Regions from separate parts of the Azospirillum palustre genome, predicted to be linked through region 1. Evidence: riboswitches for the same ligand, from Rfam matches in the RefSeq annotation. Region 1 holds a riboswitch; the other holds the start of a gene.
The links. A riboswitch is a leader RNA that binds a small molecule or an ion and turns the genes downstream of it on or off. The one in region 1 is predicted to bind glycine.

Region 1 (6,755 bases):
GACGATCAGCCGGAAAAGGTCGACCTGACCCAGTTTGGGAACGGTATGCCCCTGTTGCTCATGTACGACTTCGCCATGGGGTTGTGCGCCCTGGAGCCCAGTGGGGACTTTGAGGAATCGGCTTTGGCGTCTTTCATCGATCTGGTTCCACGGACCAATGCTTACGGCGAGCCCGCGGCCTGGCCCGAGGACCCACTGACGACCCAAGTGCTGGACATGTTCCGGGCTCGGCAAAAGCTATCGGACCCGAACCAGCGATCAACTGCCGTGTTTTCCGTCCGAGAACTGGCGCTACTGGCCGATATGAGAGAGGGCGCCGTTCGAAATGCCCTGAGTGCCAAAGAACTGGCATCCCACCGCGAAGACGGCAAGGTGGTGGTCAATTGGGCCGAAGCTGCGGCTTGGCTACTAAAAAAGCGGGGTTTCAGACCAACGCCTGACACCACTTCCCATTATATCGAGTTCGAAACGGCTTCATCGCTCACACAGTTGCTGGCGGCTCTGGCGGCGTTCCCTGGTGCTGAAGCCAACCTGCCTACGGAGTGGCTGTCCGGACGGTGGTCTGGAAATTTGAGTGAGGTGCAGGCAGTAGCGCACGCCCTCCGCATCGACCCGGAAAAGCTGGCCATCCATATGAGCCGCCTTTGGGTGCGCGAGCAACAGTGATCGGGTGATATCAGGCGGCAGTGTAGTGGCAGAGCAAGCAAGGGTCTTCGCCTAGGGCAAACTCCGACTGTGCCTCAGGGAAAAGCTCCAGATGCCAATAATACCCCTTACCTAGGTTTTCTGTTCCGCTGCTACTCGCATCCCTCGGACGCTGCCTTTCCAGGACTATTTCGTCCGTCTGCGCTGCGAGCCGACACTGGACTCCCTTGAGTATGCGGGAGGGCAGGGCGCGCGTCCGTCCCCGTCCTTCCTCGATCTGATGGAACGGCCGGACCTGGAGGGCGTCGTTCTCTGCCCTTCAAACCCATACCTGTCGATCGGCCCCATGCTGGCGATGCCCGCCGTCCGCGGCTGGCTGGAAGGCCGGCGCTCTCCCGTGGCCGCCGTGTCGCCCATCGTCGGGGGGCAAGCCATCAAGGGGCCGGCGGCCAAGATTTTGCGGGAACTCGGACAGGAGGTGTCGCCGGTTTCCGTCGCGCGCTTCTACGAAGGCCTGATCGATGCGCTCGTCATCGACGAGGCGGACGGAGGGCTGACGGCCGACATCGCGCGGCTCGGCATCCGGCCGGTCGTCACCCGCACCATCATGCGCGATCACGACGACAAGGAGCGTCTGGCCCGAGACTGCCTCGCGGCGGTGCGGGGAGTGTGACCATGCGCTGCCTCACGGTGATCGTACCGGTGAAGCCGCTGGAGGAGGGCAAGAGCCGGCTTCGCCCTCTGCTCTCGCCCGAAGAAAGGCGCACTCTCAACGGGATGTTCCTGCGGCGCACCCTGGCGGTGGCGGAGGAACTGGCGGGGACGAGCGCGACGATCGTGGTCAGCCGCAGTGAGGAGGTTCTGACGCTTGCCGCCCGTCGCTCCATGGTTGCGCTGCCCGAGGAACCGGGCTGCGACCTCAACGGCGCGCTGGAACAGGCGAGCCGCGTGGCCCGCGGCCGCGGAGCGACCGGCGTTCTCATCCTGCCTGTCGATCTCCCGCTGGCAACAGCATCGGCCATCCGGCGCGTGATCGCGGACCATCGCAGCCGGGCCGAAACGCGTTGCGTCTTGGTCTCCGATCGCACGGGTTTCGGAACGAACCTGCTGTTCCAGACCCCACCGGCCCTGGAACGATACTCCTACGGTGCGGGCAGCCTTCAGCTTCACCGCGGGGCTGCCGAGCAGGCGGGGTTGTCCACGGTGATCCGTCGCGATCCGGACCTCGCCTTCGACATTGATCGTCCGGAGGACCTTATCGGCTGGCGTGCGCGGACATCGAGGTAGCCCCAACGAGCTTCCCCTGGAGCAGTGGTCGGCTCGAAAATTCATGCGATCGGGAGCGGCACTTGGGACGCGCCCGCACGCAACGGAGCCGGCATTCAGGCGACGCTGCGCGGCGACATCCGGGGCGGGCGCGGTATCTGGAATTCTGTGGCGGAGAAAATGCTTGACCAGCCAATTTATCAGAAATACGGTTTGTATGCATCCGTTGACGTAGGCCGCAACCAACAAAGCAGCTTGGCCTTGCGATCCGCGCTGTCAACGGACGACACTTCAAGAGAAAAGCCGGGCCATCAGGCCAACATCGCGCGGGAGAGACCGGCCACGCCGGCGCCGAAGGAGCAACCGCCCCGGAAACTCTCAGGCAAAAGGACCGCGACGATGTATACGATCTCTGGAAAGAGGCGCATTCTGCGTCCGCCGACGGGATAACGCTCTCAGGCGAAAAGACAGAGGGGCACCAAATCGACTGGCTGCAAGGGCCACGTCAGGAGGAGCGCCTTGTCGAACGCAAACACCACATCAGCTTCCGGAAAACCTCTCCGTTCGGTATCGGACGCCCCGATCAGCGTTACCGAATGTTTTTCGATCGGCATCGGGCCATCGAGTTCGCACACAGTTGGCCCGATGCGGGCGGCGCATCGGTTCGTAACGGAGCTGCTTGCCTCCGACGAGGCGACGAGGGTGACCGCAGTATCCGTGGAACTGTTCGGCTCTCTTGCGCTGACCGGCAAGGGACATCGCACCGACATCGCGGTCCTGTTGGGATTGTCCGGGTGCCTTCCCGACACCGTCGATCCGGATGCGGTCGACCTCATCGTTGAACAGATCCGCAGCAGTGGGCTTCTGCCGATCGGTGGACGGTTCCCCATCCCCTTCCGTGAAGAAGAACACCTTGTCTTCCGCTACGACCAGATCCTCGACGCACATCCGAACGGCATGCGCCTGAAAGCCTTTGATCGCGCCGTCCCGCTTCTCGAGCGCGAATACTGCTCGGTCGGGGGCGGCGCCATCGTCTGTCGCGACGACGCCCTGCAGCCGGCGGCCGACCACAACTTGCGGACCCCCCACCCGTTCGCGTCGGCGGCGGAACTGCTGGATTGCGGACGGCGGACCGGACGGTCCATTGCGGAGATCATGCTGGAGAACGAGCGTTCGCGGCGTGACGACACCGAAACCTTTGCTTTCCTTGACCGGGTCCGCGACGCCATGATGGCGAGCATCGAACGTGGCTGCGGCAGCGAAGGGATATTGCCGGGCGGGCTCAACGTCCGACGCCGGGCACCGGGTCTGTTCCGCGCCCTGTGCGCCGCCGGGAACCAGCTCGCCGATCCGTTGCACGCGCTCGATTGGGTCAGCCTTTACGCCCTCGCGGTCAACGAGGAGAACGCGGCCGGCGGGCGCATCGTCACGGCCCCGACCAACGGGGCTGCCGGCATCATCCCGGCCGTTCTCAAATACTACGAGACGTTTCACCCCGGCGCGAACCGCAACGACTCCCGAACCTTCCTCCTGACGGCGGCCGCCATCGGCGCGCTGTACAAGAAGCGGGCTTCGATCTCTGCGGCCGAAATGGGGTGTCAGGGAGAGGTTGGAGTCGCCTGTTCGATGGCGGCCGGCGCGCTGGCCGCCGTCCTCGGCGGTACCGCCGAGCAGGTCGAGAACGCCGCCGAAATCGGCATGGAACACAATCTCGGCCTGACCTGCGACCCGGTGCGTGGCTTGGTCCAGGTGCCGTGCATCGAACGCAACACGATGGGTGCGGTGAAGGCGATCAACGCGGCACGCCTCGCGTTGCGCGGCGACGGAACGCATCTCGTGCCGCTCGACGCCGTCATCGAGACCATGCGCCAAACCGGTGAGGACATGCGCTCTAAATACAAAGAAACCAGCCTGGGCGGACTGGCCGTGAACGTCGTCGCCTGCTGAGAACAACCGCCGGCTTGCCGGCTTTCGGGAGACTCCACAATGACTGGCCTTTTTGACCGTGCCCTTGGCACGGACGACCCGGTTGTGTCCGCAGCGATCCAGGCGGAACTGAAGCGGCAGCGCGATCAGATTGAGCTGATCGCCTCGGAGAACATCGTCTCGCCGGCGGTCATGCAGGCGATGGGAACGGTTCTGACGAACAAGTACGCCGAAGGCTATCCCGGCCACCGCTATTACGGCGGCTGTGAGCACGCCGACACCATCGAACGGACGGCAATCGACCGCGTCAAGCAACTGTTCGGCTGCGGCTACGCCAACGTTCAGCCGCATTCCGGGGCGCAAGCCAACGGAGCGGTGCTGCTGGCGCTCCTCCAGCCGGGCGACACCATCCTCGGCATGTCGCTGGAGGCCGGCGGCCATCTCACGCACGGTGCGCGCCCGACGCTGTCGGGAAAATGGTTCAAGGCGGTGTCCTACGGCGTGCGCCGGGACGATTGCCTGATCGACTATGTTGAGGTCGAAGCGCTGGCGACCGAACATCGTCCAAAGCTGATCATCGCAGGCGGATCAGCCGTTCCGCGGGTCATCGACTTTGCCCGCTTCCGGGCCATTGCGGATCGCGTCGGTGCTTACCTGATGGTGGATATGGCGCATGTCGCTGGTCTCGTCGCCGGCGGCGTCCACCCAAACCCGCTGTCGCACGCTCATGTCGTGACGTCGACCACGCACAAGACGCTGCGCGGGCCGCGCGGCGGAATCATCCTGTGCAATGACGAGGCAATGGCGGAGAAGATCAATTCGGCCGTGTTCCCTGGCCTCCAGGGCGGGCCGCTGATGCACATCATCGCCGCCAAGGCCGTCGCGTTCGGCGAAGCGTTGATGCCGGAGTTCAGGACCTATGCCGCCCAGGTGGTGACCAACGCGCGGGTTCTGGCCGAGACGCTGAAGGCGCGGGGCTACGATCTCGTCACCGGTGGCACCGACACCCATCTGGTCCTTGTTGACCTGCACTCCCACGGGGTGACCGGCAAGGCGGCGGAGGCCAGCCTCGAGCGCGCGCATCTCACCTGCAACAAGAACGGCATCCCTTTCGATTTGCAAAAACCCGCTATCACCTCCGGCATCCGGCTGGGAACGCCGGCCGGCACCACGCGCGGGTTCGAAGCGGCCGAGTTTGCCCGCATCGCGTCCCTGATCGCCGACGTGCTGGACGGTCTGGCGCGCAACCCGGACGACAACAGCACCGCCGAGACCATCGCCCGCCAAGGCGTCCTGGAACTCTGCCGTGCCTTCCCGATCTATGCCCGTTGAAGAATGGAGCCCATCGCAAAACGGCGGCAATTGCAATTGGCGTCGGCCCGAAGCGCGCCCCCGACCGCCTTGGACGAGGTGAAACCACACACGCCGCTCGGTTCCAACGAGACATCGATCCCGGCATGGTGGTGCATGGCTATCCCCCTTGATGCTTGGGGCCGAGCCGCTCGGCCGCCGTTGCCACACCATCCCTGTGGGGACGGCCGCCTGCCCAAGCCGGAGTTTGAGCTAAGGCCTGTTACGGCATCCAACGCGGCCGGTACCGGCGACGGAACCGGCCACCGGCGGATCATCGTCCAGTCCAGGCACCGCGATGCCGGGATCCTTTTCGTGAAGGTCACGACGCATGCGGGCGTGGCTGGCTCCGCTGAACAGTGTGCCGACCGTCTCCATCTCAAATCGAAACGATGGCCTTCGGGTCGTAGGATGCATCCAAGACATCGGCTCTGCCGATCCGATCGACACTCAAGGAAGCCGGATCGAACGAGAAGAGCACCCGGTTCTGTTGAAGATCGAGAGCGCTGTAGGCAAGCCGGCCGCCAACATCACTGAGATCGCCTGCCGCTGTCCAGCCTGGGCCTGAAGCGATGTCCTTGACCATGCGCGTACGAGACCGTCGCAAACCTGGGGGGCCTTCACGCCGCGGGGCGGAAGGGGCGGCCGGCGTATGGCTCGGCGGCGGCGTGATCCGCGGCGAATGTCCCGTTCATCACTGCGGTGCGGACCTTCAGCATGCGGTGAGCGCCACGCGGGGACCAGCGCATCTGCTGATTGGCGCCCATGCGCCGGTGCAGCAGGCGCTGGACCGTGCTTTCGGTCGTCGCCGTGGAGATGGGATCGCCCCGGCCGCGGGCGGCCGCATAGTCGATGATCAGGTTGGCCTGTCCGACGACATAGATCTCCAGAGCGCGCAGCAGCGTAGCCACTTTCCGGACCTGCCGGTCGTCGGCGGTATCCAACAGGGCGTCGAGGTCGGTCAGGGTGTCACCGATCAAGCCCAGCGCCCGCTCGGTCTGGCCATGCCAGAGCCGCCAGCGGACGCGGGAGACAGCGTCGGCCAGGGGCACCGTCCGCTCCGCGGCGGCCGGCTCCGCCGCTGTCCAGCCCTTGACCGCTTGCGCCACATGCTGGACCCGCATCGACAGATGAAACCAGTCGAGGACGTGGCGCACCGGGCCGCAACTGGCCGCCCCGGCCAAGGACCGGGGGCCTTCCGCGCCGTCGCTGAGGATGGTGACCGGCGTGCTCGCCGTCGCTCCCAGACGGCGCAGGACGTGATGAAGCTGCTTCACCTGGCGGTCAGCCTCGGCCGGCATGCTGCCGAAGACCACCTCCTGACCCTCATCTTTGGCCGCCCGGGCGATCATCACCTCGAACGAGCGCATCTGGTAGGTCCGCACCGATTTCACGTGCCCCGCGTCGATGGCCAGCGTGATCGCCTGCGCCGGGGCCGGCGATCCCTCGTCCGGCGGAACCAGCGCCGCCCGTTCGAGCCGAGCCCCAACCTGGAGTGTGCGCCGGCGGATCGTCTCCACATCCGGAGCCGTATCCAAGGGCAGCAGATCGGCCAGCAGCGCCCGCGC
Region 2 (6,755 bases), on a different contig from region 1:
CCGGCCGGAATGGCCGACGGACGGCCCTGGTTGTTCATGCTCATGCCAGAACCTCACTCAGAGCGGCAGCGAAGGCGTCCATGTCGGCGTCGGTGTTGGTCTCGGTGACGGCGACCAGGAGAAGGTCTTCCATCTCGCCCGGATAGAGGCGCGACACCGGCACGCCGCCCAGGATGCGGCGCTTGGCAAGCTCCTCGACCACCGCGGCGGCCGGCTTCGGCAGCTTGACGGTGAACTCGTTGAAGAAGCCGTCGTTGAGCACCTGCACACCCGGAACCGCCGCCAGCTTGTCGGCCATCCGGACCGCCTTGACATGGTTCAACTGGGCCAGCTGCGTGATCCCCGCCTCGCCCAGCAGGCTGACATGGATCGAGAAGGCCAGCGCGCACAGGCCGGAGTTGGTGCAGATGTTCGAGGTCGCCTTCTCGCGGCGGATGTGCTGCTCGCGGGTGGAGAGCGTCAGCACGAAGCCGCGGCGGCCGTCGGCATCCACCGTCTCGCCGCACAGGCGGCCCGGCATCTGGCGGACATATTTGTCCTTCACCGCGAACAGCCCGACATAGGGGCCGCCGAAGTTCAGGGCGTTGCCGAAGGACTGGCCTTCCGCCGCGACGATGTCGGCGCCCATGTCGCCCGGCGGCGTCAGCAACCCCAGCGACAGAGCCTCCGTCACCACGACGATCAGCAGCGCGCCCTTGGCCTGGCAGGCGGCGGCAAGATCGGTGTAGTCGCGGACATGGCCGAACACGTCCGGATTCTGCACGACGACGCAAGCCGTCTTGTCGTCGACCAGCGCCAGCAGATCCTCGCCGCCGGTCGGGGCGGCAGGCAGGGCCACCGCCTCGAAGCCGATGAAGCGGGCATCGGTGGTGGTCACGTCGCGGTAATGCGGGTGCAGGCCGCCGGACAGGATCGCCTTCTTCCGCCGGGTGACGCGGTTGGCCATCATGACGGCTTCGGCGCAGGAGGTGGCGCCGTCATACATCGAGGCGTTGGCGACATCCATGCCGGTCAGCAGCGCGACCTGGGTCTGGAATTCGAACAGGACCTGAAGCGTGCCCTGGCTCACCTCCGGCTGGTACGGCGTGTACGCGGTCAGGAACTCGCCGCGCTGGACCAGATGGTCGACGGTGGCCGGCACATGGTGGCGGTAGGCGCCGGCGCCGAGGAAGCTCGGCACCGACCCGGCCGGCACATTCTTGGCCGCCATGGAGCCGAGCAGCCGTTCGACCTCAAGCTCGCCCATATGGTTGGGCAAGCCCCCGATCGGGCCGGCCAGACGGGCCGCCTTTGGAACGTCGCGGAACAGGTCTTCGACCGATGTTGCGCGGATGGCCTCCAGCATCGACTGCCGGTCGGCCTCGGTCAGGGGCAGATAGCGCATGTTAGTGGGATTCCTCCACGAAGGCCTTGTAGGCCGATTCGTCCATCAGGCCATCCAGTTCGGAGGCGTCCTTGAGCTGCAACTTGAAGAACCAGCCCTCGCCCTCGGCGGCGCTGTTGACCATCGACGGGTCGTCCACCAGGGCCTGGTTGGCTTCCACGACTGTACCCGACACCGGGGCGTAGACGTCGCTGGCGGCCTTCACCGATTCGACGACGGCGGCTTCCTTGCCCTTCTCCAGCACGCGGCCGGCGTCGGGCAGCTCGACGAACACAACGTCGCCCAGCTGGCTCTGGGCGAAGTCTGTGACGCCGACGGTGGCGACATCGCCATCGACCTGAACCCACTCGTGGTCCTTGGTGAATTTCTTGCTCATCGGAAGGTTTCCCTGTTCAAAACGGTTGCTTGTGGTTGGGAGCGCCGAGGCATCAGCCCCGGTAATAGCGTTGCGGCACGAAGGGCGTGGCGGCGACGCGGGCGGGCAGCGGCTTGCCGCGCACCACCAGAGTCAGCGGCGTGCCGACCGCGGAGTTCGCGATGTCGACATAGCCCATGGCGACCGGCGCACCGGCGGTCGGGCCGAAGCCGCCGCTGGTGATCTCGCCGATGACGGTGCCGTTGGCGTCCTGGATTTCGGTGTGCTCGCGGGCCGGCTGGCGGCCTTCCGGCTGGATGCCGACGCGGCGGCGCGACGTGCCCTCGGTCAGCTGCCGGTGGATGATGTCATAGCCGGGGAACCCGCCCTCGGCGCGGCGGCGCTTCGGCAGGGTCCATTCCAGAGCGCCGTCCACCGGCGTCGTGGTGGTGTCGATGTCGTGGCCGTAGAGGCAGAGCCCGGCCTCCAGGCGCAGCGAGTCGCGGGCACCCAGCCCGATGGCCTCAACCTCCGACTCGCCCAGCAGCGCGCGGGCGATCATCTCCGCGTCGGCCTTGTCGCAGGAGATCTCGTAGCCGTCTTCGCCGGTATAGCCGGAGCGGGTCAGGATCACCGGCACGCCCTTGAAGGTGGCGGACAGGTAGCTCATGAACTTCATGGTGGCGGCTTCCGGCACGAAGCGGGCCATCATCGCGGCCGCCATCGGACCCTGGAGCGCCATCAGGGCGAGGTCGTCCAGCAGCTCCACCTCGGCCTTGCCGGCCAGCTTCTCGCGCAGATGGGCGACGTCCTGCTCCTTGCAGGCGGCATTCACCACCAGGAACAGATGGTCACCGGCATTGGTCACCATCAGGTCGTCGAGAATGCCGCCCTGCTCGTTCAGGAACAGCGTGTAGCGCATGCGGCCCTGCGCCAGCCCCTTGATGTCGCCGGGAACCAGCGTTTCCAAGGCAGCGGCCGGATCGGCGCCGGTCAGGCGGACCTGCCCCATGTGGGACACGTCGAACAGCCCGGCCTTCTCGCGGGTGTGCTGGTGCTCCTTGAGGATGCCCAGCGGATACTGCACCGGCATGTCATAGCCGGCGAAGGGGACCATGCGGGCGCCAAGCTCGACATGGAGCGCGTGCAGCGGGGTGGTCTTGAGAGCGGTTGCGGCCTCGGTCACGCTGGTCCTCCGACAGGGTTACGGCTCCCGCACCGGGATCGGTGCGGATCGCTGCCCCCTCTGTCTTGGACCTGAGAGATTCACCGCCGTCCGGTCGAGCCGAACACCCGGTTTACTCCTTCGGTGAGTCGCGGCGACTGGGCGCCGAGGCTGCTTTCCAGAGTTGCCTTATCCCCTTGCGGTCCTTTTGCCTGAGAGTTTCCGGGGGCGGTTGCTCCTTCGGCGCCACCTGCGGACCTGTCGATTTACGACAAGCTCACAAGCGATCTCTCCCGCGAGGGATCATCGGCGTGATGGCGGCACACTGTCGCGAATGGACAGGTTTGTCAATTGGAGGGATTGGGCTTCATGCCCGCCCCTCCCCGGCCGTCATCCCCGCGAAGGCGGGGATCCAGGTTGCCAGCCCAAACACTTGAGGTCTCTGGATTCCCGCATCCACGGGAATGACGGTCGATAAGGATTGCGCCTGCTAAGCGACGACCTACTTCTTCACCTGCGTCCGGTTGAAGTTCAGCTGCTCCGGCGTCAGCTGGAAGCCGAGATAGATCTTCCAATCCTTGGCGTTGGCGTCCTTGGGCAGCGGGATCTTCGGCGTCAACTCCTCGCGGGTGCCGGCGCGCGGCTGGCCGGGGACGAAGGTCACGTCGGTGTCGAAATAGGCCTTCGACACCAGCGTGTCGTCCGGCTGGGCCAGGGCGACGAAATACTGGTACTTGGCCGTGCTGCCCTGGAGCGCCGGGCCGCGTTCCGCCACCAGATAGACGTTCACGTTCACGGTGACGCCGCTGCTGGTGTAGTCGCAGCTGCCGGTGAAATCGGTCAGGGCGGCGCGCGACTCCAGATCGGTCAGATCCTTGCCGCCGGGACGGAACACCGTCACTTCCTGCAGGTCGCGGACGATGTTGACCTTCGGGCAGGCCAGCGCCGCTTCCGACGGGCTGGTCGGCCCCAAGCCGGAGCAGCCGGAAAGCACCAGAACGGCCCCGGCCGCGAGCGACGCAGGGCGGCCCATCCCAAAGAGGGACGCCAGCGGGCTTTTCCGGGCGGGGGTTCCTATATTACGGTCGCGGCGGTCCATCGGTTCGGCCTGATCGGTTAACGGGCTGTTGGACCGCGACTTTAGTGTCCCAGCTTGACCGGCACAAGACCGCGCGGCGGTTCTATCCCTTGTGACCGTTCAGCGCAGGATTACCTAAGGGCGACCTTCTCCACGCAAGGGCGGTACAGCGCATATGACCACGACCAATTCCCCAACCCGCCAGCCCCTGACCATCCTGCTGGCGGCACCGCGCGGTTTCTGCGCCGGGGTGGACCGGGCGATCCAGATCGTCGAGACGGCGCTGGAGCGCTTCGGGGCGCCGGTCTATGTGCGGCACGAGATCGTCCACAACCGCTTCGTGGTCGAAAGCCTGGAGGCCAAGGGCGCCGTCTTCGTCGATGAGCTGACCGAGGTGCCGGACGGCCGCCCGGTGGTGTTCTCCGCCCATGGCGTGCCGAAATCGGTGCCGCAGGCAGCCGAGGCGCGCGGGCTGTTCTATCTCGACGCCACCTGCCCGCTGGTCAGCAAGGTCCACCGCGAGGCGGAACGCCATTACGAGGATGGTAAGCAGATCGTCCTGATCGGCCATGCCGGCCATCCCGAGGTCATCGGCACCATGGGCCAGCTGCCCGCGGGGGCGGTGGTGCTGGTGGAGACGGTGGCCGATGTCGCGACGCTGGAGGTGAGCGACCCGGAAAACCTCGCCTACGCTACCCAGACCACCCTGTCGGTCGACGAGACGACGGAGATTCTGGCAGCCCTCCAGGCCCGTTTCCCCGCCATCGCCGGGCCGAAGAAGGAGGACATCTGCTACGCCACCACCAACCGTCAGGCGGCGGTGAAGGCCATCGCGCCGAAGGTGGAAGCTCTGCTGGTGCTGGGGGCGCCGAACTCCTCCAACTCCAAGCGTCTGGTGGAGGTGGCGAAGACCCATGGCTGCCCGGCCGCCCAGCTGGTCCAGCGCGCCGCCGACATCGACTGGAGCGCGCTCGCCGGCGTCGCCCGCCTCGGCATCACTGCCGGCGCGTCCGCCCCGGAAGTGCTGGTGGAGGAGGTCATCGAGGCCGCCCGCAGCCGCTTCGACGTGACGGTCGAGGAACTGCGCACCGCGACCGAGAACATCGTCTTCAAGCTGCCGCGCGCGTTATCGGTGGAGCAGGAGGCGGTTTGAGGGGGCGTCGCCCCCTCCTTCACCCCTGCCCTCACCCCTGCGCCACCGCCAACAGCCCCTCCACGTCGACGACGCTCTCCAGCCGATCAGCGACCGCATCCAGCGCCCGCTCGACGGCCACGCCATAGCCGAGATCCGACCCGGCGCCTCCCAGCCGGCGCAGATAGGCCGCACGGAAACCGTCGGCGGTGAACAGGCCGTGCAGGTAGCATCCGGCCACCCGCCCGTCCGCCGACTCCGCCCCATCGGTTCCGCCGCCGGCAAGCTCCAGCATCGGCCTCGCCCGGTCGGCCCCCTCGGTGCGGCCCATATGCATCTCGTAGCCCGCCACCGCGGCACCGGTGCGCCGCTCGGTCCCGTGGGCCTCCTCCAGCACCTTGGGCCCCTTCAGCACCGTTTCGACATCCAGCAGCCCCAGCCCGGCCGCCTCGCCGGGCGGGCCTTCGATGCCGTCGGGATCGGCGATGCGCCGGCCCAGCATCTGGTAGCCGCCGCAGATGCCCAGCACCCGGCCGCCGCGCCGCCAATGGGCCATCAGGTCGATGTCCCAGCCCTGCGCCCGCAGGAAGGCGAGGTCGGCGATGGTCGCCTTGGTGCCGGGCAGGATGACCAGATCGCAATCGCCGGGCAGCGGCTGGCCCGGACGCACCATGGTCAGGGCGACACCCGGCTCCTGCGCCAGCGGATCGAAATCGTCGAAATTGGCGATCCGCGACAGCATCGGCACCGCGATGCGCAGCGCCCCGTCGCCGGCCTCCCGCGGCCGGTCGAGCGCAACCGCATCCTCGGCGGGCAGGATCGCTGCCTCCTTGAGCCAGGGCACCACGCCGAAACCGCGCCAGCCGGTGTGGCTCTCGATGATCCGCAGCCCTTCATCGAACAAGCGAACATCGCCGCGGAACTTATTGATGAGAAAGCCCTTGATCCGCTCCTGTTCAGATTTCGGTAGAAGTGCGTGGGTGCCGACCAGACTGGCGATCACGCCGCCGCGGTCGATGTCGCCGACCAGCAGAACCGGCACGTCGGCGGCGGTGGCGAAGCCCATGTTGGCGATGTCGCCGGCCCGCAGATTGACCTCCGCCGGGCTGCCGGCCCCCTCGACAACGACGATGTCGGCCTCGCCCCGCAGCCGCTCGAAACTGTCGAGAACGGTGCCGAGCAGTTCGCGCTTGCGCACCTGATAGTCGGCGGCGCGCGCGGTGCCGACCACCACGCCGCGCACCACCACCTGACTGCCGACATCCGACTGCGGCTTCAGCAGCACCGGGTTCATGTGGACGCTGGGCGCCACGCCACAGGCCCGCGCCTGGAGCGCCTGGGCGCGGCCGATCTCACCGCCGTCCGCCGTGACCGCGGCGTTGTTCGACATGTTCTGCGGCTTGAACGGCCGGACGCTCAGCCCGCGCCGCACCAGCGCCCGGCACAGCCCGGCCACCAGCAGCGACTTGCCGACGTCGGAGCCGGTGCCCTGCAACATGATCGCCCGAGACCGGATAGCTTGTGACGCCATGGCGTCAGAACTCGATGCCGGCCTGGGCCTTCACCCCGGCCTCGAACGGGTGCTTGACCAGAGTCATCTCGGTGACGAGGTCGGCGGCGGCGATCAGCTCCGGCTTGGCG

Region 2: another riboswitch for glycine. It lies ahead of gcvT (glycine cleavage system aminomethyltransferase GcvT); the one in region 1 lies ahead of CRT60_RS12365 (L-serine ammonia-lyase).

Annotation. Positions count from the first base shown of each region.
Region 1 covers NZ_PDKW01000040.1:546,378-553,132, reverse strand. The annotation lists gene CRT60_RS12380 (hypothetical protein) at 1-666, shown strand, start outside; gene CRT60_RS12375 (2-phospho-L-lactate transferase CofD family protein) at 806-1,318, shown strand; gene cofC (2-phospho-L-lactate guanylyltransferase) at 1,321-1,932, shown strand; glycine riboswitch at 2,229-2,315, shown strand; gene CRT60_RS12365 (L-serine ammonia-lyase) at 2,431-3,858, shown strand; gene glyA (serine hydroxymethyltransferase) at 3,898-5,169, shown strand; gene CRT60_RS12355 (hypothetical protein) at 5,567-5,773, opposite strand; gene CRT60_RS12350 (ISKra4 family transposase) at 5,808-6,755, opposite strand, start outside.
Region 2 covers NZ_PDKW01000043.1:1,435,703-1,442,457, forward strand. The annotation lists gene gcvPB (aminomethyl-transferring glycine dehydrogenase subunit GcvPB) at 1-44, opposite strand, end outside; gene gcvPA (aminomethyl-transferring glycine dehydrogenase subunit GcvPA) at 41-1,384, opposite strand; gene gcvH (glycine cleavage system protein GcvH) at 1,386-1,760, opposite strand; gene gcvT (glycine cleavage system aminomethyltransferase GcvT) at 1,813-2,925, opposite strand; glycine riboswitch at 3,095-3,210, opposite strand; gene CRT60_RS29125 (hypothetical protein) at 3,407-3,937, opposite strand; gene ispH (4-hydroxy-3-methylbut-2-enyl diphosphate reductase) at 4,158-5,135, shown strand; gene CRT60_RS29135 (cobyric acid synthase) at 5,167-6,645, opposite strand; gene cobO (cob(I)yrinic acid a,c-diamide adenosyltransferase) at 6,650-6,755, opposite strand, start outside.